DNA from 3 places in the Pseudoalteromonas sp. McH1-42 genome. Region 3 is predicted to be linked to each of the others. Evidence: predicted binding sites of a transcription regulator. Region 3 holds the regulator's gene; each other region holds the start of a gene.

What was found. The regulator sigma-54, encoded in region 3, starts transcription at its own class of promoters, with help from an activator protein. The targets are predictions, from matches to a motif close to GTTGGCACGNNNNTNGNNT.
Region 1: the regulator sigma-54 is predicted to act here: its motif matches at 5,271-5,289, upstream of flgJ (flagellar assembly peptidoglycan hydrolase FlgJ).
Region 2: the regulator sigma-54 is predicted to act here: its motif matches at 7,464-7,482, upstream of MHN31_RS09465 (P-II family nitrogen regulator).

Annotation. Positions count from the first base shown of each region.
Region 1 covers NZ_JAKRFU010000021.1:146,048-157,022, forward strand. The annotation lists gene MHN31_RS18565 (flagellin) at 1-637, opposite strand, end outside; gene flgL (flagellar hook-associated protein FlgL) at 1,017-2,252, opposite strand; gene flgK (flagellar hook-associated protein FlgK) at 2,255-4,267, opposite strand; gene flgJ (flagellar assembly peptidoglycan hydrolase FlgJ) at 4,269-5,234, opposite strand; gene MHN31_RS18585 (flagellar basal body P-ring protein FlgI) at 5,337-6,431, opposite strand; gene flgH (flagellar basal body L-ring protein FlgH) at 6,443-7,132, opposite strand; gene flgG (flagellar basal-body rod protein FlgG) at 7,148-7,936, opposite strand; gene MHN31_RS18600 (flagellar basal body rod protein FlgF) at 7,955-8,719, opposite strand; gene flgE (flagellar hook protein FlgE) at 8,836-10,188, opposite strand; gene MHN31_RS18610 (flagellar hook assembly protein FlgD) at 10,226-10,903, opposite strand; gene flgC (flagellar basal body rod protein FlgC) at 10,919-10,975, opposite strand, start outside.
Region 2 covers NZ_JAKRFU010000009.1:98,540-109,514, forward strand. The annotation lists gene mdh (malate dehydrogenase) at 1-724, shown strand, start outside; gene serA (phosphoglycerate dehydrogenase) at 820-2,049, opposite strand; gene rpiA (ribose-5-phosphate isomerase RpiA) at 2,062-2,715, opposite strand; gene MHN31_RS09445 (5-formyltetrahydrofolate cyclo-ligase) at 2,849-3,445, opposite strand; gene MHN31_RS09450 (hypothetical protein) at 3,475-4,011, opposite strand; gene MHN31_RS09455 (carboxypeptidase) at 4,234-5,760, opposite strand; gene MHN31_RS09460 (diguanylate cyclase) at 6,096-7,331, shown strand; gene MHN31_RS09465 (P-II family nitrogen regulator) at 7,524-7,862, shown strand; gene MHN31_RS09470 (ammonium transporter) at 7,874-9,103, shown strand; gene mrcB (penicillin-binding protein 1B) at 9,210-10,975, shown strand, end outside.
Region 3 covers NZ_JAKRFU010000010.1:197,513-208,487, forward strand. The annotation lists gene lptC (LPS export ABC transporter periplasmic protein LptC) at 1-518, shown strand, start outside; gene lptA (lipopolysaccharide transport periplasmic protein LptA) at 508-1,047, shown strand; gene lptB (LPS export ABC transporter ATP-binding protein) at 1,044-1,769, shown strand; gene MHN31_RS10680 (RNA polymerase factor sigma-54) at 1,814-3,322, shown strand; gene hpf (ribosome hibernation promoting factor) at 3,348-3,635, shown strand; gene MHN31_RS10690 (PTS sugar transporter subunit IIA) at 3,638-4,093, shown strand; gene rapZ (RNase adapter RapZ) at 4,106-4,951, shown strand; gene MHN31_RS10700 (HPr family phosphocarrier protein) at 4,948-5,226, shown strand; gene mgtE (magnesium transporter) at 5,406-6,764, shown strand; gene pmbA (metalloprotease PmbA) at 6,790-8,136, opposite strand; gene yjgA (ribosome biogenesis factor YjgA) at 8,318-8,839, shown strand; gene tldD (metalloprotease TldD) at 8,901-10,355, opposite strand; gene MHN31_RS10725 (carbon-nitrogen hydrolase family protein) at 10,348-10,975, opposite strand, start outside.

The DNA of each region.
Region 1 (10,975 bases), on a different contig from region 3:
AAACCTTCGCGTCTGCTTCAGTACCAATGTTTGTACTGATGGTTTCTGTTGTCGCACTCAGTGCAACACCGGTTACGCCACTTGCAATACCTGCGATACCAGATAGTGTGAAGCCACCGTTTGCCTGCATATCGTTAGTTGTACCGGCAACATTTTGCATACTGAAACCAATGGTTTGTACTGCGTCAGCACCAACCTGGAAGTTTGCAGAGTAAGAACCATCTAGTAGGTTTTGGCCACCGAAAGTTGTATCTGCTGCTACCCGGTTCACCTCAGAAGACAGTGAACGGATTTCTTCCTGGATTGCCAAACGGTCTTCGTCTGTATTTGAACCGTTTGATGCTTGTTGTGCCAGGGTACGAATACGCTGGAACATTGAGGTAACTTCGTCCATCGCACCTTCAGCGGTTTGCGCTAGCGAGATACCGTCGTTTGCGTTTCGGTTACCTTGGTTTAAACCGTTGATTTGTGAGGTCAAACGGTCAGATATTTGTAGACCTGCTGCATCGTCAGCAGCGCTGTTGATACGAAAGCCCGATGATAAACGCTTGAAGGAAACATCCAGCGAGTTGCCTGAATTGTTTAATTGTCTTTGAGCATTCAATGAACTTACGTTAGTATTTACATAAAGTGCCATGGTGATTCTCCCACTATAATCTGAGTGCTTACTCTTTGAGTGCTTACTCTGTAAGTGCCCACTCTCAAACTTCTAAAACTTTCTCTCATAGCCTTCGAGGTTTGTTTTCACTCTCCGGCTTGGTTACTTAAGTTATCGGGCAGCGGCAAAAATACTTTAGAAATTTTTCGAAAAAAATCTCATCCGTTTGTTTATTAAAGATTTTTAATTTATAAAGTGGCATAAAGTGGGAAATAAATTGCCACCCTAAACTTCACAGATAAATCTGATGCACTGCAACAAAGTTTATAAAAGTGAGTAGGTTAGAATCTAAATTGAGTAAAAGAGAGGAAAAATGGAAGCGGCAGGGATAACCCCTAAAAGCCGCTTCCAGGACGGATTACCTGATGTAGTCGAGTAGAGATAGATTAGACAACCGGCCAAAGGTGGCCTGCGATGCCTGAAGTGCGGTTTCATGTTTGGTCAGATCGGTAATGGCTTCGGCCATATCCAGCTCAACCAGTTCTGCTTTTGCAATCTTATTGTTAATATCCAGGTCAGCATTCGCATCGGTGATACGCGTTGCGGTGTTGAGCCTGCCCCCCAGACCAGATTGAGTCTGTGAAACGCGGTTTTTTGCGTTATCTATACCAATCATCGAATCAGCCAGTACCTGACGATAATCTTTTTCACTGAGTGTCGTGTCATTCAATGCCGTAACCAGGTCATCCAACATATTGAGTACGTTATCTCGCTCCGGCGCTTCAAGATCAAAGTCAATCTGCGCGGGCGCATTCCCCGTAAAGCTGAACTCCATGCCTTCAACCTCGATGTGATTTTCTTCATAGCTACCCGTTGCCAATACCGTTGCACCTTGCTGTAAGGAATAGGTATTAGGTGTTCCCGCTGTAAGTACCAGACTAAATGTATTCGAGCCAGCTGGCGCTGTTGGGTCCGGGTTATAATTGGCTTTATGAAATTGGTCAAATGGTCCTTGTTTGGTTACATACACATCCGAGCTCACGACCCCCCCCGACACAGTCGCTGTATTGGAGGCCACATTGAGCCGTGTTGGTACGCTCTCAAAAACATCAAACCCGTTATCACTGGATTTAATTTCAACCCCTTCGGCAACCTTAATTTTATGCTGCCCCTGATCACCGTTGTATTGATAACGCTGTTGTGTACTGTTGTACGAATAGGCTTCAGTATTATCCTGATAACCGGAAAAAATGTATCGGCCATCTTCCGTTTTCGCATTCATCAGGTCATGCACCGCGGTTTGTATAGCACTTAGCTCTTCAGACAACGATGCTCTGTCTACATCCACCAAAGAACCGTTACCTGCCTGGACCGTTAGCGTCAGAGCACGAGTCAAAGAATCTTTGATATTATCCAGAACACCTTCTTGCGTATCCAAACGGCCTTTGAGCATAGTCAGATTTTTTGTATATTGCTCATTGGTTTGGATCCTATCGGTGTATAACAAAGCCCGTGCCATTGCAGAAGGATCATCTGATGCAGTTAATACACGTTTTTGCGTATTAACCTGCTGCATTGCTTTATTCACATCTTGCTGGCTATCGAGTATTGAGTTCAGGTTATTCTGATACATCATATTTTGAGATAAACGCATAATTACCTCGCCGCACTTAATAGGGTATCAAACACAGTTCTTGCTGCGGTAAGTACTTGTGCAGCTGCTGAGTAAGATTGTTGAAAACGAAGCAAATTTGCTGCTTCTTCGTCTAAATTCACGCCCGCCATAGACTCATACCAGGCTTCAGATTGGGCTGCCAACGCTTCATAGGCCGCACCATTGGTTTTGGCCTGATTGGCCACAACACCTATTTCCGTCACCAGGCCGGCATACGCTTCATTGAACGTCTTCAAATTATCTGCAGTTGCGGTGGTCACCACATTCTGACGCACCAGCTCTGCACTTTGTAACTTACTAAGCTCGAGACCATTACGGTTATCATCAAAACCACCGGTATTAAACTCAATGGTAAATGTGTCACCCGTCGCCGGCGTCCCTTCAATATTAAAATCGAAGCCATAGCTGGCATACGCGCCCCCCGCCTGGGCAAGTAAGTTTTCAGCGGGCGGTGTAATAGTAAAGGTATTGGTACCATTGCCATCAACGATCTGATATTCATTGGCGTTTGCCGTTTTGGTCAGTGTGATTGTGCCATTAGTCAGGCTCGGTGGTGCCGCTGTAAAGTTACTCGTAGCAGGATCTGTGTTGGTGACAGAGCCTACAGAAATGTTTGCCGTACTCACATTACTGGCCGCAGTCTCCGTCCGTATTGGTGAAGCCAGTGCTAAACTTTCAGGTCTATCAGTTGCAAGTTGTAAATTCCCCGCAGTTCCCGAGTTAAGCTTAACTAGGAAGCTGTCACCAACATTAGCGGTCCCTGTCAGGTTCATTTGCAAACCAAACATGTCGACACCTGCCGCAACGGAGTTTGAATCTATCACCCCGCCAATCACGTTTGCAGTTACGGGAGTTCCCTGAACATTGCCCTTACTGTCTACCGCTGCAATTTCGACGGTGTTTGCTGCGGTATAAGTGACTCTGAAATCCGTCGCCGGGACTTCTTTACCTTTACCGGGCTCAACCGTAGCCGTTAACTGCGCGGTACTGGTATTGCTTTCATACGGATATCCGCCGACCGTTGGTAGCGTGAATATGTTACCGCCAAGATTACCATCCAGGTCCATACCCAGCTGGTTTTGCTGGTTAAAAGCATCGGCAAGTGATAGTCCGATTTGACCAAGCTGAGTCTGTGCTGGCACCAAAATATCGTCACGAAATGCCATCAGGCCGCCAATCTTTCCTCTAAGACTGACATGATCCACCTCTAACGCCACAGCGGCACCATCAGTCACATCCAGCGTCAACGTTTTGTGGTTCGGATCGGGGTCGCCATCCATTGAGAAGAGATTAAAACTGCCATTTTCCATCACCAGAGACTGCCCGGAGCCGAGAAAAACGAGTTTTTCACCATTTCTGCCATCTAAGGTCTCAATGTCTACCAGTTCAGCCAAATCTCTGATGGCCTGATCTCGTTGATTCAGCAAGGAGCTACCGCTGCCATCGCTGTTGTTACCATTGAGCGCCGCAACCTGGGTATTCATATCACTGATCTTCTGGATCAGGTTATTGGCTTCATCTGAATAAATCGATAATTGCTCATTTACGATATTACTCTGATCAAACACAATGCCTGATAATCGATCCATCTGATCAATTAAGTTCTGTGCATCCGTCAAAAACAGGGAGCGCGCAACCGTTGAGGAGGGTAAATTCATCGCTTCCTGCATATTATTGAACAACGAGTTGATGCTCTGGTTCAGATTATTAGACTCTTCACCAAACAAGGTATCAACCCGAGTGGCTTCCGTCACAAACTGTTCGTAGTAAGCCTCACTCGAAAGATCACGATTAAGCTGCTTCTGAGCAAACTCATTGAGTAGGCGCACGGTTTCACCACGTCCCACCTGGTTGTTGACCATAGTGGTGTGTTCAGTCCGCTCGCGAACATAACCTTTGGTATTCAGGTTTGCGATGTTTTTACTGGTCGTCTGGAGTAATTCAGAGCTGGCCCTGACCCCTGAAGTACCAATATTCATAAGATTAAATGACATCTTAATTTACTCCCTGATGCACTGACGCTGACAACATGGACTGAAATTCTCCTCTGTCCAACACACGTTTAATTTTTTCTGCATAATCTGGATCGGTTGCATACCCTGCCTGTTGCAGCGCATCCAGGTATTGGTCCGGATTATCTGTCTTAGTTAAAGCCTCTTGGTAACGAGGATTGGACTGCAGGAAATCGACATAATCATTGATGCTATCTTTCAGCGAATCATACGCTCTGAAGCTCGCTTGCTTTTTCACTGGTAAACCTTGCTCAAATTCCAGCGTCATTTTACTGGCGCTGTCACCCTGCCAACGCTTATCGGCTTTTATGTTAAACAGGTTTAAACTGCTTTCACCGTCCTGGCGGGCAATGATGTGCTTGCCCCAACCTGTTTCCAGTGCAGCCTGAGCAACCATGACAGCTGGATTCAAACCAATCTTGGCAGCTGCTGACTTAGCATGCTCCCAGAGCTGGCTAACGAAGGACTCTGGATCATCGAATTGCACATCTTTAGATGCACTTTCCATCACCTCAGGCTGTTGCTCAGCTTTCACCTGTGCAGCTTCACCATTGGCGATCCGGTCGCTTTGTAGCTCCGCACCGGTACGCAATACTGAGCTGGGCATATATCCATCCCGGTTAGGCGATAATTGCTGCACAATCAGATCTGCGAGACCCAAGCTCCCTTCGCTGGAGAGCTGCATAGACATTTGCTGATCATGCATGTCACGATAAAATTTGACGCTGCTGGAATTAAACGGACTATCTTTATCCTCCAGAACCTCATTGGCCTTTCGCATACTGGACAACATCATCTGAGTGAAAATGGACTCGAACTGCTGAGCCGCTTTGCGCAACGCTTCTTCAGAGGCATTAGCGTCTCCGGTACTTTTCAGTGCGTCCTGTCTTAACGAGTTCAGATCAGTTAAGTCATAGAAACTTTGGTTGCGAGTCGGATCAGTATTCATTGCTCGAAATCACATCAATATACATAACCAATTACAATGCAATTATTGAGCCAAAAAAAAGCCCCATAAAATGGGGCTAACTAATTGATTATAAAAGGAGCATTAAATGACGACTAATTGACCATGTATTGCACCGGCTTCTTTCAATGCCTCCAGTATCGCCATCAGATCGCCAGGGGCAGCACCCACTGCATTAATTGCACGGACCAAATCATCCAGGCTTGAACCGGGGTCAAATACAAACGCCCGCGAATCGTCCTGGTCAACATCGACAATGCTTTGACGCGTAACCACAGTATCACCCTCTGTCAAAGGCTGCGGCTGAGACACATTCATTTGTTCCGCAATGGTCACTGTCAATCCGCCATGTGTTATTGCCGCAGGCTGCAGTTTCACTTCTTTGCCAATCACTATGGTACCAGTACGTGAATTAACAATAATCTTGGCTGAGGTATCCGCTGGTGTGAACTCCAGGTTTTCAAGAGTCGACAGGTAAGCAACGCGTTGAGAAGGGTCGCGAGGTGCAATGACTCGCACGGATGCGGCATCCATTGCTTGTGCGCTTTGTGGGCCGACCAGATTATTGATTGTATCAGCCAGACGCTTCGCGGTTGTGAAGTCGGGGCGATTCAGGTTGAAGGTAATATGATCTCCCTGGGTAAACGGGCTCCTGACAGCACGTTCAACTGTACCACCATTTGGAATACGACCAACTGTTGGCGTGTTGATCACAACCCGGCTGCCATCTAGCCCTTCAGCACCCAGACCACCCACGATCATACTGCCCTGAGCAATCGCATAGACATTACCATCTACACCTTTAAGAAACGTTTGCAGTAAAGTCCCGCCACGCAAACTGCCCGCACTACCAATAGATGACACCGTGACGTCAATAGTTTGACCGGGCTTCACAAAGGCTGGTAACTCTGCGTGAACGGCTACGGCTGCCACATTTTTGATCTTCGGCTTTAGGTTGGCAGGCATAGTAATACCAAAGCTGTTTAACATGCCCTTGAAGCTTTGCTCTGTAAAGCGAGTTTGCTCCCCTGTACCGGGTAAGCCCACTACCAAACCATAACCAACCAGTTGGTTTGAACGAACTCCCTCAACCATGGTCACGTCTTTGATACGCTCTGCTTGCGCAAACTGGCTGCCGATAAGTGCCATCGTTAGCACGAGCACATTAAATAATTTCATAGTTTGCTTCCTCAAAATGGCATTATGGCGCTCATAAAGAACTTAGTCAGCCAACCTGCACTTTGCACTTCCTGCGTATCACCTTTACCTGAGTACTGAATACGTGCATTGGCAATACGGTTTGACTCCACTGTATTATCAGCGTTGACATCCTGTGGTCTGACTAACCCCTCGAGACGGATAAACTCTTCACCGGTATTCAGTGTCAGCCATTTCTCGCCTCTTATCACCAGGTTTCCATTTGGCAACACCCGCATCACATTGACCGAGATATTACCAATAAGACTATTCGACTGGTTGGCCTGCGCATCCCCCTGAAATGAAGAATTTGAGCCTGCATCCAACTGAATACTTTTACTTCCCCAGTTGACCGCAGCGCCGCCTAAACCCAGAATAGGATCAACATTCACTTCACTATCTTTGTCCAGTTTAGAATTGGCCGCTTTTGAAGCCTGAGTTGACTCTCGTAACACCACCGTAATGATATCCCCGGTTCGAAGCGCCTTTTTATCTGAGTACAGATCGTTGGCGTAAGCGTTGAACAACGAACCTGTTGGCACGACTGGCGCAGCTTCAGCTTCCGGATACATGGGCGCGTAGTAAGGATCGTCCCGTTTAACATCTTTATTTTGCGTTGTTGTACAACCACTAAGTGCTATACAGCCTGCCGCAAACAGGCCTAGTGTACGTAACTTGTCCATACTACCCCCAATCTTTTAAAGCTGCTGATTAATGTAGCTAAGCATCTCATCAACTGACTTGATTACTTTCGAGTTCATCTCGTAAACCCGTTGTGTTTCAATCAAATTGACCAGCTCTTCGGTAACATTAACGTTCGAAGTTTCCAGCGCCCCCTGCACAATAGAGCCAAGTCCTTCAACACCCGGGTTCCCCTGAACTGGCGCACCGCTGACAGCAGTTTCGGTGTAGAGGTTTTGACCAATCGGTTCAAGACCAGATGGGTTAATGAAATCGCTTATTACCAGCTGGCCGATAACCGTATTGGCAGCTTCACCCTGAATACTGACAGAAACCTCACCATCCTGAGAAATGGTGATGGAATTGGCATTGTCCGGAACATTCATTTCAGGTTGCACCGGAAAGCCTGCACCAGAGGTCACGATCCTACCTTCTTCATCAGTGGTAAACTGGCCATTTCGCGTGTATGCAATGGTGCCGTCAGGCATCTGAATTTCGAAAAAACCCGGTCCCTGAACCATCCAGTCCAATGAGTTTTCAGTGCTCAGCATGTTACCTTGCGAAAAGTTCTTCTGGTTGGCCACCACCTTGGCGCCCGCGCCAAGCATCAAGCCTGATGGAAGCTCGGTATCCTGAGAAGAACGACCGCCTGGTTGGTTAATATTCTGATAGAGTAAGTCTTCAAATATTGCGCGGCTTTTCTTATAGCCCACAGTACTGGCATTCGCCAGGTTATTCGAAATCACCGAAATATCAGTTTGCTGGGCATCTAGGCCGGTTTTACTGATCCATAATGCTGGGTTCATAATCTATACCTCACTCTCTTAAACGATACGCAGGAGCGAAGTGTGTCGCTCATCAATTTCTTCAGCTGTTTTCATCAGTTTCATCTGCATTTCAAACTGGCGCTGAAGGTTTACCATGTCTACCATCTCGTGAACCGGGTTCACGTTGGACATTTCTAAATAGCCACTCATGACTTTGGCGGTAGGTGAAATTTCACAAAACCCACATACGCCGTCTTCGAGCAACTCCTCTTTTGGTCTGAACAAACCATCATTGCCTTTTTCAAGTTTGCTATTGTCTGCGCTAATAATCTTTAACCGGTCGACCACTTCTAAAAAGTTGGCAGGTGCCCCCTGGGGGCGCACCTGAATTGAGCCATCATCACTGAACACCACCTTCTCTACTGGCAAAGGCAATATAATGGGCCCACCTTCGCCAATTATTTGACGACCATGACTGGTAACCAGTGCACCATCTGCCGTGATGTTCAGTGTGCCAACTTTCGTATAAGCCTCATCGCCTGCGGCATCTACAACACTTATCCAGGATTTCTCATCTACCGCAATGTCCAGATCCCGGCCGGTTTCAGTAATGGCACCACCTGTCATCATAGTGCCTGGGCGCTCCTGCATCGCAAACACGCGTGTCGGTAGCCCTTCGCCAAATGCCTGCATTGAACGGGCCTGTGCAAAGTCAGCCTTAAACCCGGTAGTATTGGCGTTAGCCAGGTTATTTGCCTTCAGCCCGACACCAACCAGGTTTTGTTTGGCGCCTGACATAGCGACATACAGCATTTTATCCATGGGAACGACCTAAAAATTGTTCAATCTATACTGAATAAAGCAATATAGATGCCAAGATGATCGTCAAGAAAATGAAAAGGCCGCTAAATGCGGCCTCAAGAGGTGATTGGATTTGATTATCGGATCTGCAGGATATTCTGCTGAAGTGTTGAGTTGACTTCCAGTGCCCGCGAGTTTGCCTGGAAGTTTCGCTGCGCACTGATCAGGTCTACCAGCTCGTTTGTTAAGTTAACATTGGACTGCTCCAATGCTGAGGAGTTGATTGAACCCAGTGTTCCTGAACCAGGCTCTCCCGCAATAGGCTCACCTGATGTTAAACTCTTTTTCCATCCGGTATTGCCCACTTGCTGCAACCCCTGAGAGTTAGAAAAACGCACCATGGCAACCTGACCCAAATAGGTTGAGTCACCATTACTGTAAGATGCGACAATTTTACCGTCACCGCCGATATCAATCCCCGCCAATCGGCCCGTTGTAGCGCCGTCTTGTTCAAGCGCTTTAACCTCAAAACGGCTGGCGAACTGTGTAGGTAGTTTGTTTGAGGTGTTTGCTTCATCGCGCCAATTCAGTTCCACGTTACTTGGGAATGTTGCGCCGTTTGTAAGCAAAGTTGATAAACCAGCACCTGCACCCGCTGGGATTGCAAACGAGTTAAAAGTTGTGCCTGTGTTCGCAACTTGCGGGTTACCTGTCGTGGATGGCAAACCATTTTGGTCAAACTGAAACTCAGTTATCGGCTCAAGTGGTGCGCCACTTGCTCCCGATGTATTAAACTGTGTACCATTAAGCGTTGCATACACTTGCCATTCATTGGGGTTGGTTGCAGGATCTTCTTTTACAAAATAAAGCTGAAGAATATGCGGTTCACCCAAGCTATCGTAAATCGTTGTTGAAGTAGAACTGTTGTAAGTTGCACTTTCTGTTGGGTCAAATGCCAACGTTGGCGCTGAAGCACGTGAGTCCAGGTTGAAAGATGAATACACACTGGTGGTTGCGCGTGGTGAACCAGAAGCATCTGGGATTTGCAGTGCTGATGATGTACTTAAACTGATTGAGGTCGTGTCACCGGTACTTGGGTCAACAGGGAAACCCTGTAAAAAATTACCCTGAGCATCAACGATAAAGTTGTCTTTGTTAAGTTTAAAGGCCCCTGCACGAGAGTAAGTGAAGTCCTGAGCTCCCAGCTCTTCACTCATTGCAAAGTAACCTTCACCTGTAATCGCCAGGTCCAGCGAGTTCTGCGTAAAGTTCAAAGAACCTTGGTGAAACTGCTGCGCAACCATAGTGGTTTGCACACCATCACCATTTTTTGTCTTACCAGCGCTAAATACGGAAGATGCATACACAGATGCAAATTCAGCACGCGATTCTTTAAAGCCCGTCGTATTAACGTTAGCGATATTGTTAGCTGTGGTATCCAGGTCTTTCTGAGCCGCAGCTAAACCAGTTAATGCAATATTGAAACTCATACTCTCACCTCTTGCGATTAAGGTTAAATCTTTTTAATTAGGCTAATTCCGCGACGTCAGTAAGCCGCACGGCACCCGCTTTAGTGTTGATAACGATGCCGCTTGCACCATTGACATTGACGCTTTCAATATTTCTGAAAGTCGCTGTAGGCAAGGCTGTAAACTTACCGTTTACAGAGCCCTCAGCCTTTATTGTGTAATCTCCAGGCGGTAACATGTCACCATCAGTGTTTTTACCATCCCAGTCAAAGCGAACTGCACCAGCATTTTGATCTTTAAGATCTATGGTTCTTACCAGCTCGTTTTTATCATTAAGAATACTGACCGTCAGTTTTTCTACAGGCTCGGTCACAATAATAGAACCCCGCGACTGCATGTCCGGGCCGTGCTCAATTGTGTCTGATTCCAGTAGCGCTTTCTTGCCGATCAAAGTCGACGCCTGCAAAGCAGAATTCGAGGTCATAGAATCAGCCAATGATTCAAACTTCGTGTTTAGGTCAGAGATACCCTCGGCCATGGTGAAGTTTGTCATTTGTGCAATCATCTGATCATTATCAGCCGGTTTGCTCGGGTCCTGATAAGACAACTGCTGAGTCAATAACGCAAAGAAATCCTCCTGCTTCAACTCATCATTCTTTTCTGTCGGAACCTGCTTGTCAGGCCAACGCAATGAATCGACATAGGTCGAGGTTGCTGAATTGACTTCGTTACTCATTGGCTATACTCCCACTTAGCGCTGACCAAGTTGCAAGGTTTTGCTAAGCATCTGCTTAGCGGCATCCGCTAC
Region 2 (10,975 bases), on a different contig from region 3:
AGACATCGTATTGATCCCTGCAGGTATGCCACGTAAGCCAGGTATGGATCGTGCTGATCTGTTCAATGTAAACGCGGGCATCATCAAGACTCTGTCTGAAGGCATCGTTAAAAACTGTCCTAAAGCTCTGGTTGGTGTGATCACTAACCCTGTGAATGGCACTGTGCCAATCGTTGCTGAAGTATTCAAAAAAGCGGGTACTTACGATCCAGCTCGCGTTTTCGGTGTAACAACACTGGACGTGATCCGTGCAGAGACTTTCATCGCTGAGCTGAAAGGTCTGAACGTAAACGACGTTAAAGTACCTGTGATCGGTGGTCACTCAGGTACAACTATCCTGCCTCTGCTTTCTCAGGTTGAGGGCGTTGAGTTCTCTGACGAAGAAGTAGCTGCATTGACTAAACGTATCCAGAATGCGGGTACTGAAGTGGTTGAAGCGAAGGCGGGTGGCGGTTCTGCAACTCTGTCTATGGGCGCAGCGGCAGCGCGTTTCTGCTTCTCACTGGTTAAAGGTCTGCAAGGTGAAAACGTGGTTGAGTACGCTTACGTTGAAGGCAACACTGGTGATGCAACTTTCTTCGCACAACCAGTTCGTCTTGGCAAAAACGGCGTAGAAGAGCTGCTACCTTACGGCGAGCTGAGCGCGTTTGAGCAACAAGCAAAAGACGACATGCTTGCGACTCTTGAAAAAGACATCAAAGAAGGTGTTGATTTCATGGCATAATTGCCACATTGCAGTGCAATAAATTGCACTGCAATTGAAACTAAAAAAGCCTGTCTTGTGACAGGCTTTTTTGTGTCTGCGGCATATGCGGTTTATTAGTGCAGGATCCGGGCGCGGATAGTACCTTCTACTGCGCTTAGCTCTTTTAATGCAACTTCAGAGTGGTCGCTGTCAACATCGATGACCACGTAGCCAATGCTGTCATCCGTTTGCAGATACTGCGCGGCAATGTTGATGCCATGTTGTGCAAACGCCTGGTTAATTTGTGTCAGGACGCCTGGGCGGTTCTCGTGCACATGGAGCAGACGACTGCGGTTTGATAGCTCAGGCAGTGACACTTCCGGGAAGTTGACTGCGGTGACGGTGGAGCCATTGTCTGAGTACTTAGTGAGTTTACCCGCGACTTCAATGCCAATGTTTTCCTGTGCTTCCTGCGTAGAACCGCCGACATGTGGCGTCAAGATCACATTGTCGAATTGACGCAGTGGGGAGACAAACTCTTCATCATTAGACTTAGGCTCGACCGGGAATACGTCGATAGCAGCACCAGACAGTTTTCCGGCGCTAAGTGCCTCGGCTAGTGCATCAATGTCTACCACTGTACCGCGAGATGCATTGATCAGAATCGCGCCTTGCTTCATCACTTCCAGCTCGGCCATACCGATTAGGTTTTTAGTTTGTGGCGTTTCTGGGACATGCAGGCTAACTACATCGGCACGTTGAAGCAGCTGCGTTAAGCTCTGGACCTGTTGTGCATTACCCAGGGTCAGTTTGTCTTCAATGTCGTAAAACTCGACTTTCATGCCGATGTTTTCAGCCATGATCCCCAGCTGAGTGCCTATGTGACCATATCCGATGATCCCCAGCGTTTTACCGCGGGCTTCAAAAGAGCCGATGGCCGATTTAAACCATTCACCTCGATGTGCCATGGCGTTGCGTTTTGGAATGCCACGCAACAATAGCAGGATTTCACCCAAAACCAGTTCCGCCACTGAGCGAGTATTAGAAAACGGGGCATTAAAGACGGCAATGCCGCGCTTTTTAGCTGCACTGAGATCGACTTGATTAGTACCAATACAGAAACAGCCAATCGCGACCAGCTTTTCAGCCGCTTCTAACACCGTTTCATTAAGGTGAGTGCGCGAGCGGATCCCCACAAAGTGGACATTCTTGATCCGCTCAATCAGTTCATTTTCAGGCAGCGATGTCTTCACGTACTCGATATTGCTATAACCGTTGCGTTTGAGCGTTTCAACTGCGCTCTGATGTACGCCTTCCAACAATAAAATGCGAATTTTGTCCTTAGACAAGGATACCTTACTCATGACTCATTCCTGTTACTTAATTTGTGGCCCCTCTGGGGTACCAGTGATGACGATGTCGGCACCGCGCTGAGCAAACAGGCCATTGGTAACAACACCGACGATTTGATTAATTTTCTCTTCCAGTTCAGTTGCTTGTGTGATGGACAGCCCATGCACATCCAAAATCACATTGCCGTTATCCGTTACCACACCCTGACGATAGACGGGATCGCCACCGAGCTTAAGTAATTCGCGGGCAACATAGCTGCGTGCCATTGGGATCACTTCAACGGGTAACGGGAATTGTCCCAATACGTCTACATGTTTGGTGTTGTCGACGATACAGATAAACTTGCGGGCAACAGCAGCGACAATCTTTTCGCGTGTCAGAGCTGCGCCACCGCCTTTGATCATCTGATTGTGAGCATTAATTTCATCTGCGCCATCTACATATATATCCAGTTCAGAGACGTCGTTGAGTTCGAATACGTCGATGCCCAGTGCTTTGAGCTTTTCCGTAGAAGCCTCTGAACTTGAAACTGCTCCTTTTATGGTGTCTTTGACACTTCCTAGTGCGTCTATAAAGTGATTGACGGTGGAACCTGTACCTACACCAACGACTGTACCGGCTTCTACATATTGTAATGCCGCCCAGGCAGCTGCTTTTTTCATTTCATCTTGAGTCATAACGCGATCACTGTTTTAGTTGATTATTGGTTCGCAATTATACGCTCAAAGCACAAAAAAAATATGTCATATGCCATCAATGACTGAAATTATGATCAGGTGCTCAAGGCTTGTTTACAGTGACAACGCGTTATTACACGTTTTGCCACTGATAGCAGTGCTGTGGCGTGATTATGGTTGGTAAAGGCACATCCCAGGCTTCGGTTGGTAGTGCTGAAACTTTCTGACATTCATGAGCCAGACCAATCAATTTAGGCTGTTGCCAGTTCTCACGGTAATAACGCGCCAGCGTACGATCATAATAGCCACCGCCCATACCAAGGCGGTTCCCTGAATCGTCAAATGCCACCAAAGGGAGCAGCAAGTAGTCTAGCTGCGCCAGTGGACAAATTTGGCTACAATTCAATTCTGGCTCTAAGATAGCATAGCGATTCTGCTTCATGGGTGAGTTTTTTTCATACTTCTGAAAGAGCAAAGTAACGCCGCTGAAGGGGTGTATTACAGGCAAATAAAGGTCCACACCTTTGGACCAAAGTGATTGAATTAAAAGGTTAGTTCTTAGTTCGCCATCGTTCTCAAGGTAGACCCCTATGCGGGCGTTTTTAGCGGGCTTTGCATGTTGAAAAAAATTAATAGTTAGTTTTTTGCTTGCCTCTATTTGTTGTTGTTCAGTTAGGCTGTTACGCAATTTCCTAATGCTTTTCCTGATATCTTTCCTTGATGATGCAATTTTTTCATTTTCAAGTGAGACTGCTTTCATTACATAGGTACCAATTCAGGGAAAGCAAGACTGAGCCCCAACACAATCAGTAACAACACTAATAATGACAGGAGAATATACAGCAGCTTCTTAGAGCGTTTGGGGGGCTCATTGTCGAGTTCCAGTTCACTAAACAAAGCTTCATCTTCCCACTCATCTTCTTCATGCTGTTCATCCTGGACCTGCTTACCATCTATGCGTTGCTCCAGTTCATCGAGCTTTTCTTCGATACGGATGAGACTGCTGGTGATGTAATCCAGAGCATCAAATACACGTTCATTAGCTGCATTTTGAACGTTTTCTGCGGGGGCTGAGGCCTGTGATTGCAGCTTACTCTGGATCCCGTATACGGCGAGTAATTTGGCCTGCTTTAGACATTTTTGCTTATCACCTGGCCCAAATAAGGGTTTGCCGGCAGTGAAGTCGACGACCTTCTGCGTCGGTACTTTTAACTTGGCAGCGAGTTGCTCTGTGGCTGCCTGGCTGTCAGTGTCGGGCTTAAAGCCGGAAAACACGACGCGAAAATGTTCGCTCATGAGGTTTCCTCAAAATTGTTACTTCGGGTCCATTATATACACCGCGCCCCTGTGAATTGTCGTTAACTTATTGCTGGGTAAGCGGAATAAAGAATATGGACATCGTCAATTGTTGTTTTGAGTATACCTAACTTTTAAGCATAGTGTGTGAAGTAATCACACTGGTCATGACGAGACAAGAAACGGCGCTGCATTGCAGCGCCATGCAAGGCGTTTGGGAGATTAGTATTTAGCAGGTTGATTGTACTTTAATGCGTCAGTAATGAATGCCCGCAGATCCTGATTAGCCTGGGTGAGGTCAGGGCGACGCAGATACATCATGTGGCCAGAGCGATAGCCTTTAAAACGCAATCGGTCCTGCATCTTACCACTTGGGTCGAGGTGCCAGAGGTTATACTTACCGTCAAAGTAGTTGGTGGCACCATCATAATAGCCTGATTGTACCATCACGTTCAGGTAAGGGTTTTTTGCCATCGACAAACGCAATTGCTCACCCACCTCGTTTTTGCTGCGATCCCAGGGGCGTACATCACCAAACATATTGTACTTAATATCAGTTTTATAATTCAGCTCATGGCGGAAGTAATGATTAATTGCCGGCGTAAAGGCATGCAGCCAGGCATCCAATTCAGGCCAATAGTCGGGGCCTTCACCGGCGTCTCGTTTATCAATACCCAGATAGCGGGAGTCGAGGCGGCCGATGGTATAGCCACGCTCGCGCAATAGCTCTTTCCAGAAAGCGTGGTTGGGTATGTCGAGGTTATTTTGTAGTACGAACTGTTCCGATAGTCCGCTGAAGTGTGCGACTTGCTTTGCTACTGTCAGGCGCTCTTGCTCACTTAACATAGCGCCTTTGGCCAATGCGGGCAGGTAATGATCTAAGGTATAAGCTTCCACCTGCTCCAGTACATTCAGTAGATCTTGATTTTGCAGGGCCTCAGGGAGGGCTTTGTGATACCAGGCGGTTGCTGCAAAATAGGGAAGACGGTTGGCACTTTTTACCGGTCCCTGACGCTTAATCCCAATATCCGTTGGAGAAACCAGCACCACGCCGTTTAAGAATAACCACTGCTTGTTTTGCAGTTCATGGGCCAGGCCAGAAACGCGAGTTGTGCCGTAGCTCTCACCAATCAAAAATTTCGGTGACAGTGCACGGCCATGTCGATTGATAAAGGTATTGAGCCACCCAGCCAGATATTTGATATCAGCATTGACACCGAAAAAGCGCGATTGCAGAGTTTGCTTGTCAGCCATTGAGCCATCTTGCTCTGGCAGAACGCGAGAGTAACCAGTGTTGACTGGATTGACGAACAGAATATCAGCAACATCCAGCACAGAATCAGGATTATCTTTTAAGCCATAGGGCTGCATTGGGTAACCTTCGTCGTCAATCTTCAGCACCCGAGGCCCTGTGTACGCAATGTGCATCCATACAGACGCTGAGCCCGGACCACCGTTAAATGAGATCAGCAGTGGACGGGTGGCGGGATCTTTGACTTTGTTCTTTTTATAGTAGGTATAGTGGAGTGTCGCTATCGGGTGGCCTGCTTTATCCCATACTGGCTGAGTACCTGTGGTGGCTGTGTAGGCGATCCGCTCCCCGTTAAAGGTTCCTTTGTGTTCGGTGATGACCTGAGCATCAATTTGCTGGGTTAATTGACCCTGAGTATCGGCTTGTGCCGATGCCGTGTGAGGGAGTGTGGTAATAAAAGTCGCAGAAAGAGCGAACAGTAATGGCTTCAACAACATGTTTTTATTTTTTGGGTGAAATCGATCTGCTTATTTAAGACGCATCCAGGACAGAATTCAAAAAACTTGAGACTAATAGCCAAAAAATAGGCTATGCGCAAAGTGTGTTAATTTTTATGGTGTTTTTGGTTTTTTTTTTGTGTTTTAAATGGCCCGGTGAGGCCGAGTTTTGGCGGGCTTTTGTTGCGGTCTGTTTACAATTTTATTGGCCGGTGAGTTTTTTTTGTCACAGAAATCGCGTATATTTAATCCTTATGTCTGTAGTATGAAAGTATTTAGCGCTGTTAAATTCTTGTATCTCTTCCCTTTTCTCGTAGTTTTAGTAGAGCATCGTAATGCAAAGAGTATTAGTCGTCGAAGACAGTAAGGTAGTGCAACAAATCCTTCGCCACCTTGCATCACAACACCTGGATGTGGAAATTGATTATGCCTGGTCTCTGAAAGAGACCCAGGCATTACTCGAGAGCCAACATTACACTCTGGCTTTGGTCGATCTGACCTTACCAGACGCCCCTGATGGAGAGGTCGTGCAGCTTACGCTAAGCCGCAACGTACCCACTGTGGTATTGACGTCTAAAATTGATGAATATAGCCGTCAGCAAATGCTTGAGATGGGCGTCGTTGATTATGTGATTAAGGACAATCGGGATTCTTATCTCTATGCCATTAAACTCGTATCACGTTTATTGCGCAACGAAGGGTGTCAGGCACTGATCGCTGATGATTCAATGATCAGTCGGGCTGTGATGAGACAGATGCTGGAAAAGCAGCTGTTTACGGTGTTTGAGGCGCAAGATGGTGAGCAAGCTTTGAATATGCTCAATGCCAAGTCGGACATTAAATTATTGCTGACAGATTATGCGATGCCCACCATGGATGGCTTTGAACTGGTTAAAGCTGTGCGCAACAGCCGCGGGCGTGATGATTTGGCTATTATTGGCCTGTCAGGTGCTGGCAGTCACGGTTTGTCTGCTAAGTTCATCAAATATGGCGCCAATGACTTTTTGACGAAACCCTTTATGAATGAAGAATTTCATTGTCGGGTGATGCAAACCATGGATCAGTTGAACCTGATTGCAGACATTAAAGAGTACGCACACAGAGATTTTCTGACTGGTCTTTATAATCGTCGATATTTTTGCCAGCATATGGATAAAGTGCTCAAGAATAAGCCGGATCAGTTCACACTGGCGTTACTGGATCTGGACCACTTTAAGGCAATCAATGATCAGTACGGTCACCTTGGAGGGGACAAAGTCCTGTCTCAGGTTGCTGAGCTGCTCAATAGCTCTTTCAATCATTGTCTGGTGGCACGTGTCGGAGGGGAGGAATTTGCCGTGTTAATGCCCGGTAATGACCTGACTGTGGCTAAAAATAGTTGCCAGGACTTCAAAGAACGCTTTGCTAACACCCAATTTATGATCCAGGAGCAGGCATTACACTGCACACTTAGTGTGGGCATTGCCCGGTGCGATAAAGCGACCCTCAGTGACGTCATGCGTGCGGCAGACAGCGCTTTGTATCGTGCTAAAGAAGCTCAGCGCAATTGCGTAATGGTCAGTGAAAGCTAATCTTCAGATTACCCCACCCGATATTGCACCATTTCAAGTCAGACAATAAACAGGCGCACCAGCACGGTGCGTTTGGTATTCATTCTATATCTCTGAATCAACCTAACGCATTGTAAAATAATTACTTTTATTATTGGCACAAAGGTTGGATTACCTCCCCCGACAGGATCATCTGCCCTGGGGGGGCAAATAATGAAAATGATAAGCGCAATAATTAAACCGTTTAAGCTGGATGAAGTCCGCGAAGCCCTGGCTGAGCTGGGTATCGAGGGCATGACTGTGGTCGATGTGAAGGGTTTTGGTCGTCAGAGGGGTCATACCGAGCTATATCGTGGAGCTGAATATCAGGTCGACTTTATTCCCAAAATAAAGCTTGAAATAGCGACCCGCAGTGAAAATACCCAGCGTGTCGTGGAGGCAATTACTGAGATTGCCAGTACTGGCAAAATTGGCGACGGCAAAATATTTGTCTATGACCTTGAGCAAATTGTCCGGATCCGTACCGGTGAACTCGACGAAGAAGCGATTTAAGGGGTGAACTAATGGAAAATACGGTAATTGAATTACAATTCTCTCTGAACACCTTTTACTTTCTGGTGTCTGGTATTCTGGTGATGTGGATGGCCGCTGGCTTCGCGATGCTTGAAGCGGGGCTGGTACGCTCAAAGAACACCACCGAAATTCTCACTAAAAATGTCGCCCTGTATGCCATCGCCTGTACGATGTTTCTATTGGTTGGATATAACATCATGTACGTGGATAACGTTGAAGGTGGGGTAGTGCCTAACTTTGGTGCGCTTATTGGCAGTGCTGCCGACGATGCTGACCATGCACTGGAATCAGATTTCTTTTTTCAGGTTGTGTTTGTGGCAACCGCCATGTCTATTGTCTCCGGAGCGGTTGCAGAGCGAATGAAGCTCTGGGCATTCTTGTTGTTTACTGTGGTCCTGACTGGGTTGATTTATCCTATTGAAGGCTATTGGACCTGGGGCGCTGGATTCTTGTCTGAGTTGGGCTTCGTCGACTTTGCAGGCTCTGCGATAGTGCATGGTGCAGGTGCCGCTGCCGCCCTGGCTGGCGTTTTGTTACTCGGTGCACGTAAGGGCAAGTATGGAAGAAACGGTGAAATCTATCCTATCCCTGGTTCAAACCTGCCTCTGGCGACACTGGGAACCTTTATTTTATGGATGGGATGGTTTGGATTTAACGGTGGATCTCAGCTATTTCTTGCAGACAAAAGCAATGCCATCGCTGTCAGTCAGATCATGGTAAATACCAATGCCGCGGCAGCAGCGGGTGCGATTGCAGCACTGGTGGTGTGTAAGCTGATGTGGAAAAAAGCGGACCTGACCATGATCCTGAACGGTGCACTGGCTGGTCTGGTGACCATTACCGCAGAGCCTGCGTCACCCACGCCAATGCTGGCTTGTATTCTGGGGATGCTGGGTGGTTCTTTGGTGGTATTCAGCATAGTCGCACTGGATAAACTGCGTATTGATGATCCGGTTGGTGCTATTTCCGTGCATGGTGTGTGTGGGGCGTTGGGCATTATGATGGTGCCTTTCTCGAACAGTGATGCCAGCTTTATGACTCAGGCCATCGGGCTGGTGACCATACTGGGTTTTGTGTTTATTGCGTCTTACATCGTCTGGGGGATCATCAAAACCTTGATGGGGATCCGGGTAGGTGAAGAAGAAGAACTCAGTGGTATGGACCAGCACGATTGCGGCATAGATGCGTATCCTGAATTTGTGACCATTCGCAATAAGTAAGCAAGAATTCACCAAAAAGCGCGGCTTATCGCGCTTTTTGGTTTAAGCGGCAGTTAATCTGAGATAATCTAGCATCTATTCACTCTCAGTAAGCATTCCACGGTCAATGGCAGACAACAAAAAAGCAGCAGGCAAACCTCGCAAGTCCACCCGTAAATCACCGGCCAAATCAGGCAAGAAAAAGACCGCTAACTCCACTTCCTCATTTAAGCAACGCTTACGGGCATTACGTAACCGGACACTGAGCACGCTGTGGTCGTTGTGCTGGAAGCTAAGTCTGGCCATGGTATTTGCGGTTGCAGGGTATGTGGTTTATCTCGATGCCAAAGTCAGCCGACAGTTTGAGGGGAACAAGTGGCAGTTACCTGTGCAGGTGTATGCCCGCGCTATGGCGTTTTATCCGGATCAATATCTGGCTGAGCAGGAAGTGATCTGGGAACTGGAGCGGCTCAATTACTCTCGGGTAAACCGCATTAAACATACGGGCCAGTTTGTAGTGCAGGGTCGTACGATTACCGTGTATCGCCGCTCCTTTGAGTTTTATGACGGGGTTGAGCAGGCGCGTATCTTTACCCTCAATTTTGCTGGCAAAAAGCTGGCCAGCATTGTGAATGATCAGGGGCGGCGAGTTGAGAGTGCCAGGCTTGAGCCGGTACAAATTGCTCGAATAGGCAATGAAAGTCGTCAGGATCGGGAATTTGTGCCACTGGACAAAATACCGGATATTCTTAAAAACACCTTGCTGGTGGTTGAAGATCGGGCTTTTTATGAACATCACGGGGTGTCTGTGTGGTCCATTATGCGTGCTTTGTACCACAATATTCGTGCGGGACGCACAGTGCAGGGGGGGAGCACCCTGACCCAGCAGCTGGCAAAGAACTTTTATTTAACCCGGGAACGCTCTTTGCTGCGCAAGATCAATGAAGCTTTTATCGCCCTCATTCTTGATTTCCGTTACAGCAAAGATGAAATTCTTGAGGCTTATCTCAACGAAGTCTACCTCGGCCAGGCTTACAACCAGGGCGTCCATGGCATGGGTCTGGCAGCGGAGTTCTACTTTGCTAAACCCGTTGATGAGCTGGAGTTTGATCAGATAGCCATGCTGGTTGCTATGGTGAAAGGCCCGTCTTATTACAACCCGCGTCGATATCCGGAGCGAACCATGGAGCGACGCGACCTGGTGCTCAGGTTGATGGCGGAAAATGGTCTTATCACCACCAATGAGTACCGTCAGGCGTTAGAGCGACCTGTTGCCATTCAGCCTCTGAAAGAAAGTCTGATGCAAACTTACCCGGGTTATCTGGAGTTGGTGAATCGTGAACTTCAGCAATTGTTGCCAGATGAAAATGTCGTGAATGCGGGGATTAGGATATTTACGTATTTTGACTTGCAGAAGCAATCCGCCATGGAAGAGGCGGTCAGTGAAGGTTTGCCTTACCTGGAACGACGCTTTTCGACCGCTCAGTTGGAAGTGGGGATGATTTCTGTGAACACCGAAAAAAGCGGCGTATCGGCTCTGGTGGCGGGGCGTCAGCTTCGTTATTCCGGGTTTAATCGGGTGCTGGACACACGTCGTAATGTGGGCTCTCTGGTAAAGCCTGCGATATACTTGTCAGCACTTGAGCAGCCAGGCTATAACCTGGGCACTTTGCTGGAGGATGCCCCATTACAGGTGACCAATGCGGCGGGGAAAACCTGGCAACCGGAAAACTTTGACCATCGATTCCGGGGATCGGTACCTTTGTATCGTGCGTTCAGTGAGAGCATCAATATTCCAGCGGTTAACCTGGGTCTGGATGTTGGTGTCGACTCTGTTGCTCAAACCATAGGACAGCTAGGTGTCGACAGTGATATTCCTTTGTATCCCTCTAT
Region 3 (10,975 bases):
GCCTCACCATGTTATGGCTGTGGTATCCCTATTTAACGCAATCGGGACAGGTCGCACCGCGATCAGAAGAAGTGCTGGCTAAACCCGATTATGTCGCCATCGATCTGAAGCAAACCAATTACGCAGAAAATGGGCAGCTCAGCTATCAAATTACGGCAGATAGAATGGAACTCTATCAGGAGCTAGGGTTTAGCCACTTTACCGCGCCGATTTTTACATTGCACAACGACCAACAAAACTGGCAACTCAAGGCCAATGAAGCCACCTTATATGGCAACAATACGCTGATTTTGGAAGGTGAAGTGCAGGCAACAAATCTGACGGCTGATGCCATGATAAAGCACATCAACGCCGATCATGTGCAAGTCGATATTAATGAAAAGCACATGCGCTCTGAACACCCAGTAGAAATTACCGGGCCAAACTTAACGATTTCAGGTAAAGGCTTAGTGGCCGATCTCAATACCGAAATCATTGAACTCATCAACCACACTGAAACAATTTATTATGAGCAATAAATTAACCTGTTCCTTGATCTTACTGTGCACTTTGAGTGCCTTTCATCCTGCAGCTTATGCAGAAAATACAGCTGCTGATCAGGTGATTATCAGTTCTGGCACTCAGCTGGCCCAGTTGCAAACCAATATTGGCGTATTCGAGGAAAACGTCGAAATCATTCACGGTGACCGGAAAATTCTGGCCGATCGTCTCGAGGTGCACCGTCGGGAAGAACTGGGTAAAAACAAGCAGCTGCTGGTTGCAACAGGCAGCCCAGCCGTATTTCAAGAGCGTCAGACGGATGGCTCTTTACTCAAGGCAACCGCCAAAGAAGTGCGCTATGACGTCGCAAACCGCATGCTCACCATAAAAGGCGGTGCAGAGATCAGTCAGGCAGGGCAAAAAATTAGCGCGCAAACCATCGTTTATGATATGGAAAAGAAGCTGATCAGCGCACAGCGCGGGGAGCAAGAACAAAACCGTGTGAGAACCATTCTGTTACCTGAAAAAGAGAACCCCCAGCAACCAAAAGAGAAGGGTAATCCGTGAGTAAATTAACCGCCACCGCACTGGCCAAAAGCTATAAGGGCAGACAGGTTGTTAAAAACGTTGAGTTAAGCGTTGAAGCTGGCAGTATTGTTGGCCTCCTTGGCCCAAATGGCGCAGGTAAAACCACCACTTTTTATATGATTGTCGGCCTGGTGCCCAGTGATAAGGGCAGCATACATATTGACGAACAAGACATTACCTTATTGCCAATGCATAGCCGAGCAAGACTTGGGATTGGTTACCTGCCACAAGAGTCCTCTATTTTTCGCAAGCTGACCGTCTATCAGAACCTGATGGCCATTTTAGAAACTCGTAAAGAGCTGAACAAAGAACAACGAGAAGTCATCCTCAATGAGCTGTTAGATGAGTTTAATATCCAGCATATTCGCGATAGCCAGGGTATGGCACTATCGGGCGGTGAACGACGCCGGGTAGAAATTGCCCGCGCCCTTGCGGCAGATCCAAAATTTATCTTATTAGATGAGCCTTTCGCTGGTGTTGATCCTATTTCAGTGTTAGATATAAAGAAAATTATAGAACACCTGAAAAACCGTGGGATAGGCGTACTGATCACTGACCACAACGTGCGTGAAACGCTGGACGTCTGTGAGAAAGCTTATATAGTGTCACATGGTGAACTGATAGCAGCAGGCACCCCGGAGCATGTTCTGGCCGATCAAACCGTGCGGGATGTCTACCTAGGTGAGCAATTCAGGCTATAGTTATAAAATTAGAAGTAAATAACAAAAAGGATTGTTAGAGATACATGAGGCAATCGCTACAGCTGCGCATGGGGCAGCAACTGACAATGACACCACAACTGCAACAGGCTATTCGTCTGTTACAGTTGAGTACGCTAGATCTCCAACAAGAAATCCAAGAAGCGCTTGATAGCAACCCTTTGTTGGAAGTGGAAGAAGGTGAGTCTGAATCACAAGATAATGAAACTCAGTCCAAGTCGGATTCCGATTTGGAGCAACCTACAACGAGTGACAACGACAGCTATGAAGAGGCGGCTGTCAGCGACTACGAACAAGACAGCGATGCTGCACTAAACAAAGACACCGTCAGCGACGATTTGGCAATGGACGTAACCTGGGATGAGTACATCAGTGCCGCACCGGCAAGCAGTTCAGGCCCAATGCCGGAAGACGAAACCATTTACCAGGGTAAAACGACTGAGACATTGCAAGAATACCTGATGTGGCAGTTGGAACTGACGCCTTTTAGTCCAACAGACAGAGCCATCGCCCTTGCAATTGTAGAAGCGGTTGATGACGCAGGCCTGTTGACCATCAGCTGCGAAGACATCGTCGAAAGCATGAATCAGGACAACGATGACGAGCTGATCGAGCAGGATGAAGTAGAGGCCGTACTGAAACGGATCCAACTATTTGACCCCGTTGGGATTGCTGCACGCAGCCTGCAAGAATGCCTGTGCATTCAGCTCAACCAGTTTGACCCAAATACCCCCTGGCTTGCACAGACCAAAGAAATTCTGACTGAGCACATAGATCTGTTAGCCAGCCGGGATTACCGCACTTTGATGAAAAAAACCAAACTCAAAGAAGCGGATCTGAAAGAAGTAATGACCCTGATCCACGGCCTAAACCCGAAACCTGCCGCCAGCATAGTGCAAGAAGAAGCAGACTATGTGATCCCGGATGTGTCGGTTAAAAAAGTGAAAGGGCGCTGGGTTGTTGAACTCAACCCCGATTCAATGCCAAAAATTAGAGTGAATGACCACTACGCTGCGATGTCCCGTTCAGTCAAGTCCAGCACAGATAGTCAGTTTATTCGTTCACACTTGCAAGAGGCAAAATGGTTCATCAAGAGCCTGGAAAGCCGCAATGAAACTTTATTAAAAGTTACTAATTGCATTGTGCAGCAACAACAGGCATTCTTTGAACATGGCCCCGAGGCAATGAAGCCGATGGTACTGAATGATGTGGCCGAAATGGTCGACATGCATGAGTCCACGATTTCACGTGTAACAACTCAAAAGTATATGCACACGCCACGCGGTATCTATGAGTTGAAGTATTTCTTCTCAAGCCATGTCAGCACTGAAAACGGAGGAGAATGCTCTTCGACTGCAATCAGAGCATTGATCAAAAAGCTAATTGCCGCAGAAAATACAGCTAAACCTTTGAGTGACAGCAAGATTGCGGACGTATTGGCAGATCAAGGGATCAAAGTGGCTAGACGTACAATTGCCAAATACCGAGAGTCTTTGGCTATCCCACCGTCCAATCAGCGTAAAAGCCTGATTTAGACGTAACTACAGAAGGAAAATGCTTATGCAACTAAATTTAACTGGTCGACATGTAGAAATCACCGATTCGTTAAGAGACTATGTAACAAACAAGTTTGCGAAGCTAGAAAGGCACTTTGATCACATCAATAATGTGCATGTTATCCTAGATGTCGAAAAGCTCATCCAAAAAGCAGAAGCCACATTACATGTGAACGGGGGAGAAATCTTTGCCTCAACCGAACACCGGGATATGTATGCCGCAATAGACGGACTTATCGATAAGCTTGACCGCCAGGTGATCAAGCACAAAGAGAAGCTAACTCGACATTAATCATGAAACTAAGCTCATTGATTTCACAGGACTGCAGCAAAGCTGCGGTCCTTTTTAATAGTAAGAAACGTATTTTAGAGTACATCAGTGAGTTGGCTCAAAGCCAGCTTCCAGACAGTAATGCCCATGACATCCTTGATGCGCTATTGAGCCGCGAAAAACTCGGTAGTACGGGGATCGGAAAAGGGATAGCCCTGCCACATGGCCGCATGGCAGGCATAGATAAAGTGGTGGCTATGCTGCTTGTTAATCAGCAAGGCATTGCCTTTGATGCCATTGACAATCAACCCGTCGACATTTTTGTGGCACTCATCGTACCCGAGGGAGAAAATCAACAACATTTGCAGACCTTGGCAACGATCGCTGATAAACTTAAAAACAAGGTGTTTTGTAAACGTATCAGACAAGCTCACAATGATCAGGAGTTATTCGCGATAATTGAAGAGTTTGACAACTAACGGAGAGTTTCTGTGCAGTTAATTATTGTCAGTGGTCGTTCTGGCTCAGGAAAATCGGTCGCCCTTCGCGTGCTGGAAGACTTGGGTTATTACTGCGCCGATAATATCCCAGTCAACTTGCTGCCTGCATTGGTGCGCAGTGTGTCAGACAGCTATGATAAAATTGCCGTGAGCGTTGACGTACGTAACCTGCCAAAAGATCAGCAAGAACTCGACGATATTTTGGAATACCTCCCCGGATTTGCAGAACCCAACATATTCTATCTGGACAGTGAAGATCAGATCTTAATCCGTCGCTTTTCAGAAACACGCCGCCTGCACCCGCTGTCATTGGCTGATCTGTCGCTGGACAAAGCAATTAAAAAAGAAAAAGAGCTGCTTGACCCGCTTATCCGCCGCGCCAATATCACCATTGATACCACGGACATGAGTATCCACCAGCTGGCAGAGCGTATCCGGGAAAAGATCCTCGGTAAAAAGGACAAACAATTAATCATCACCTTTGAGTCCTTTGGCTTTAAGCATGGTATTCCGAAAGAAGCCGACTACGTGTTTGATGCCCGCTTTTTACCAAACCCACACTGGGAACCAGACCTTAAACCGTTAACCGGTTTAGATAAACCTGTTATTGATTACCTGTCTAGCCACAGCTTAGTGCAAAAATTTACCTGGCAGATCCAGACCTTTGTGCAAACCTGGTTGCCCCATCTGGAACGCAATAACCGCAGCTACCTGACCATTTCAATTGGCTGTACTGGTGGACAACACCGTTCCGTATATCTTGCCCAAACGTTAGGTGAGCGTTTTGCCCGCACCCACAACAATGTGAAGATCCATCACCGCGAACAAGAAAAATGACACAACGCTTTGAAGATACCTTTCTGATCCAGAATAAGCTGGGGCTACACGCTCGTGCAGCCAGTGTGCTGGCAGAACTCTCCACTCAGTTCGATGCCAACATCACGCTGTTTCAGGGCAGTAAAGAAGCAGAGGGTGACAGTGTACTGGCTTTATTGCTACTTGAAAGTAGTCAGGGCAAAGAAGTCAAAGTCGTCTGCGAAGGGCCAGATGCCGAACGCGCTTTACATGCCATTGGCAATCTCATTGCAGATAAATTTAACGAATCAGAGTAACTCCTCTTCACTTTTCTCCGATCAGACAGACACAAAACTGCCGCTTCATGACGGCTTTCTTCGCTTTTTTTAGATATACCAATTGATATTAAAACAGCTATAATTATCATAAGCCTATAATCAATGCGCTATATACTCGTTGACAAGCCTACTTGTCGACTATCCAACCTGGGATGCCTATGCCTGAAGCTTTTGAACAAGACTACACACTGGAGCTATTGCAGCAAGTTACGAATGCCCTTAACAGTGGTCAGTTTGTTCAAGTCAGGCGAACCTTAGCCGAAATTCCACCCTGCGACACCGCGCTATTGCTGGAGTCCTCCCCACATAAAATCAGAACCCTGCTTTGGCAATTGGTTGACCCGGATATACAGGGTGACGTGCTTGAAGAGCTGTCTGAAGATGTGAGACTCAGCATCATTGCCAAAATGGAGCCAGAGCTGATCGCTGCGGCGACAGAAGACATGGATGATGATGATCTCGGTGAAGTCCTGAGAAGCTTGCCAGATCCCGTCTATCAGGACGTTATCGGTGCCATGGACTCGCAAGACAGAGCCCGAGCAACCCAGGCACTGTCTTATGTCGAGCACTCCGCAGGCGCATTGATGAACACAGATACAGTGACGATCCGCCCGGATGTGTCACTGGATGTCGTGTTACGTTATCTACGCCTCAAAGGGGAGCTCCCTGATGGCACCGATGACCTGTACGTAGTAGACAAAGACAATTGCTTTTTGGGCTCCCTGCCAATCAGTGTGCTTTTAACCAGCCAGCCTGACAAACTGGTTAATGAGTTAATGAATGAAGAACGTGAAACTATTCCCATTTCAATGGACGAAAGCGATGTCGCCCAGCTGTTTGAACGTCATAATTGGATCTCAGCACCAGTAGTAGACGACAACGCACATTTGCTGGGGCGTATCACCATCGATGACATCGTTGATGTTATCCGAGAGGACGCCGAACACAGCCTCATGAGTATGGCTGGTCTCGACGATGAAGAAGATACCTTTGCGCCGGTCTGGAAAAGTAGCCGTCGCCGTTCAATCTGGCTGGGGATCAACCTGCTTACTGCACTGATGGCCGCTTTCGTTGCCAGCTTTTTCGAAGGCACCTTAGATATTTTACCGATCCTCGCAGTATTGAATGGCATAGTCCCCAGCATGGGTGGTGTGGCTGGCAGTCAAACCCTGACTTTGGTGATCCGTGGTATTGCTCTGGGGCACGTTAACGCCACTAACCAGCGCTTCTTACTGGGTAAAGAGCTCGCCATTGGCGCCTTGAATGGGTTACTCTGGTCTTTGCTGATTGCAGGTGTGATTGCCCTGTGGCAATGGGATTTTGTACTCGGGGGCGTGATTGCCTTTGCAATGTTTATGAATCTGGTTGCTGCGGGCATTGCAGGCGCCAGCATACCTCTGATTCTAAAAAGAATGAATATAGACCCAGCACTGGCGGGCAGTGTTGTACTGACCACAGTCACCGACATCGTAGGCATTTTTGCCTTCCTCGGCACGGCGACCTGGCTGCTTGTCTAAGCAGCCAAACACATACAACTACCGGTTACTGACCCGCAACTTGCATATTTTCTATCAGCACCGAGCCAGTTTGAACAGCGCCACGCGTTTCAATGTCTCCCCCAATTGCCTGAATTGACTTAAACATATCCTTGAGGTTACCTGCAATGGTGATCTCACTGACTGGATATTGGATCTCCCCATTTTCTACCCAGAAACCGGCAGCGCCGCGTGAGTAGTCACCAGTTACCGTATTAACCCCCTGCCCCATAAGTTCAGTCACTAATAAGCCACGCCCCATGGTCCGCAGCAACGCGGCCAGGTCCGGCTCAGTGGCCTGTACCAGCCAGTTGTGGATCCCACCCGCATGGCCCGTACTACGCATACCCAGGCGTCTGGCTGCGTAGCTTGGCAACAAATAGGTCTCGAGTACGCCTCCTTTGATGATATCGCGCTCGGTTGTCTGCACACCTTCAGCGTCAAACGGGCTCGATGCGAGTGCCTGCAACAAGTGTGGCTGCTCTTTGATCGACACACAAGACGAAAAGACGTCAGTACCCAAACTATCCAGCAAGAAGCTCGACTTTCGATACAAAGCACCACCGCCAATGGCGGAAACCAGATGTCCAAACAGGCTATTGGCAATGTCAGCCCGGAATACAACCGGTACCCGCATGGTTTCCAGCTTACGACTGTTTAGCTTAGCCAGCGTCGACTCTGCTGCCTCTATGCCTACCTCTTTGGCATCTCTCAACTGCGAATGCACACGTGTGATGGAGTAAGCATTATCTCGTTGCATCACCCCATTTTCTTCACCGATCACCATAGTGCTTAAGGTGTGTCGGGTACGCGGAAACCCGGCCAGAAAACCATGGCTGTTGCCGTAAACGCGCAGGCCCTGATGACTGGCGACGCTGGCCCCATCAGAGTTAACAATACGCTCGTCGTAATTCAATGCCGCCTGCTCCGCTTCAAGACAGCGCTTCACACCTTCCTCAGGTGTCAGTGACCAGGGATGGAAAAGATCTAAATCAGGCACCACCTCAGGCATTAACTCAGCATCAGCCACACCATTACAGGGATCATCCGATGTGAATTTGGCAATTTCGACCGCTTTTTCAACTACGGAACGCAAAGCTTTGGGACCGAGATCGGCCGTCGAAGCAGACCCTTTATGCTGACCAACGTAAACACTCAGTCCCAGGCCACCATCCTGGTTAAATTCAATCGTTTCAACTTCTCCCATTCGGGTACTAACTGATAAACCTGAAGTACGACTCATCGATGCCTCAGCAGATGTCGCCCCCAGTTGCTTTGCATAGTCCAAAACATCAGATACGGCTTGTTTTACTTCATCAATTTGCGTCCAAATGGGATCGTGTTGCTGGCTCATGTTTTTATTCCACAAATCATAGTACTTCTATAATCCTAACACAGCCTGCGCCGATGCGCTGTGACTCAAGTAAAGATTCTGTATGACACCCTTAGGCAATTTGCGCATTCATGTATGCATTACTGCTTTTTCTGACTTCTGATATAATCTGATCATCAATAACTGAAGTAAGTGCGGTAAAATGGCCAAAAAACCTACCCAAGAGCCAGAAGAAGAGATCATTTACGTCTCAAAGAGCGAATTAAAACGTGATGCACAGCAATACCATCAACTTGGCGTTGATATCGCGCAATTAGGGAAAAAGCAAAGAGAAAAGCTGCCACTCTCCCCTGAGCTGGTCGCAGCGATGGAACTGGCAGACAAGCTGCGCGGTAAGCACGATGCCTACCGCCGTCATCTGAACTTTATTGCCAAGCAACTGCGTACCACCAGTAATGTAGAAGAATTACAGCAAGGTCTGGATCTGTTACTCAACAGAAACAACCAGGCAGATGTCCTGCTTAATCAGGTAGAACAGCTCAGAGATGAACTGATAGCCAAGGGGGATGAAAAGATCAATACCCTGCTTGAAGCACATCCAACGCTGGAGCGCCAGAAGCTCAGACAACTGGTTCGCCAGGCGAAAAAAGAGCATCAGGCGGAAAAGCCAGGAAAAAGCTCTAAGGAGCTATTTCAGTTACTTAAAGAACTGATCCTACCATAAGCAAAGTGATAAAGCGTTCCGCAGTATAATACAACTTAGCTAAAATACTGCGGATAGTTTTTTAGGCTGTACCACCCACAGTGAGTTCGTCAATTTTCAGACTTGGCTGACCAACGCCAACAGGCACACTCTGACCATTTTTACCACACACCCCGACACCTGTATCCAGTTCCAGATCGTTACCAACCATAGATACCTTCTGCATAACATCCGGGCCATTGCCGATTAAGGTGGCACCTTTGATAGGCTGCGTCACTTTGCCATCTTCTATCAGGTAAGCTTCTGAAGCTGAAAATACAAATTTACCCGACGTAATATCAACCTGGCCGCCACCAAAGTTAGGCGCAAAGATCCCTTTCTTTACCGAAGCTATGATGTCATTTTGACTATGCTCACCCGGCAGCATATATGTATTGGTCATTCTTGGCATCGGCAGATGTGCATAAGATTCACGTCTGGCATTGCCAGTGGGTGTCACGCCCATCAATCGGGCATTGAGCTTATCCTGCATATAGCCTTTAAGCACACCCTTTTCGATTAGCACATTGTAGCCTGCCGGGGTGCCTTCATCGTCAATATTCAGTGAACCACGACGGTTATCCAAGGTACCGTCATCCACCACAGTACAGAGGCTGGAAGCCACTTGTTCGCCGACTCGCCCGCTAAATGCAGACGCGCCTTTGCGGTTAAAGTCCCCTTCAAGACCATGTCCCACCGCTTCATGGAGTAATACTCCCGGCCAGCCAGCCCCCAGTACAACTGGCATAGCCCCAGCAGGTGCATCAACCGCTTCCAGATTTACACGTGCCTGGTGAACCGCTTTGGTGACATAATGCTGCCAACGCGGCTTGCCATCGACCAGTTCTCTGAAGTAATTGTAATCCAGACGGGCTCCCCCACCGGCACTGCCTCGCTCACGACGGCCATTTTTCGCTAATAATACAGAGCAATTTAAGCGCACCAAAGGACGAATATCTGTTGCAAAAGTACCATCACTGGCTGCGATCAACACTTCTTCATATACCGCAGACATGGAGCTAACGACTTGCTCCGCTTCAGGGGCTAAATCACGGATCGCCGCTTCAACCTCTCGCAATAACGAAACTTTATCGGTATCGCTCATGCTCAACAGCGGCTGAGTTGCCTCAAATTGGGTCGCGGCTTTAACATCACTGAACACCTGAACCTGTTTATTCTCACCTTGCTGGGCAATACTTCTGGCGGCCATTGCAGCCTGGTTCAATGCTTCCATATTAATGGCATCTGAGTAACTAAACCCCGTTTTCTCGCCACTTACAGCGCGAACCCCAACTCCCCGCTCAATATTATAACTGCCCTCTTTAACGGAGCCATCTTCCAGCACCCAGGTTTCATGATAACTGGACTGGAAATACAGATCGGCATAGTCCACTTTGTGCTGATGAATGTATGCCAATGTTTGTTGCAATTGTTCCCGCGTTAAGTCACTGTCCGTCAGTAAATGTTGTTCGACGTGCTCGCTACCAAAATTACTCATAAAAATCGCTCTTAAATCGGTTATGTGCCGCTACAGGCATTTTCTGTCGGATGGCATGCAGGTCACTCAGATCAAGCTGGGCATGAATCACACCTACCTGAGTTTGCGCTTCGCCAAGGCACACGCCCCAAGGGGAAACCACCAGGCTATGACCATAGGTTTGCCGACCATTCTCATGCTCCCCAACCTGCGCGGCTGCCACCACATAGCATTGTGTTTCTATCGCCCGCGCCTGTAACAAAGGCTGCCAGTGTGCAGCCCCGGTGACGGTTGTGAAAGCACTGGGTACCAGCAGTATCTCCGCGCCCTGTTCACGCATCGCCTGATACAGACCCGGAAAGCGTAAATCATAGCAAACGCTCAATCCCAGACGGCCAAAGGGGCTATCCACGGTGACAATGTCATCACCGGGACGAGTCAGAGTTGACTCCCTATATTGCCCGGCGCTGTCAGCGACATCCGCATCAAACAGATGGATCTTATTATAGCGTGCAACTTCGACCCCTTCATTGTTAAACAGCAGACTGGCTGCATAATAACGACCCAGGCCATCTGTGAGGGCGATGGTACCCGCAGCTAGCCAGATATTAAGGTCCCGGCAAAGCTGCTGAATTTGTGTG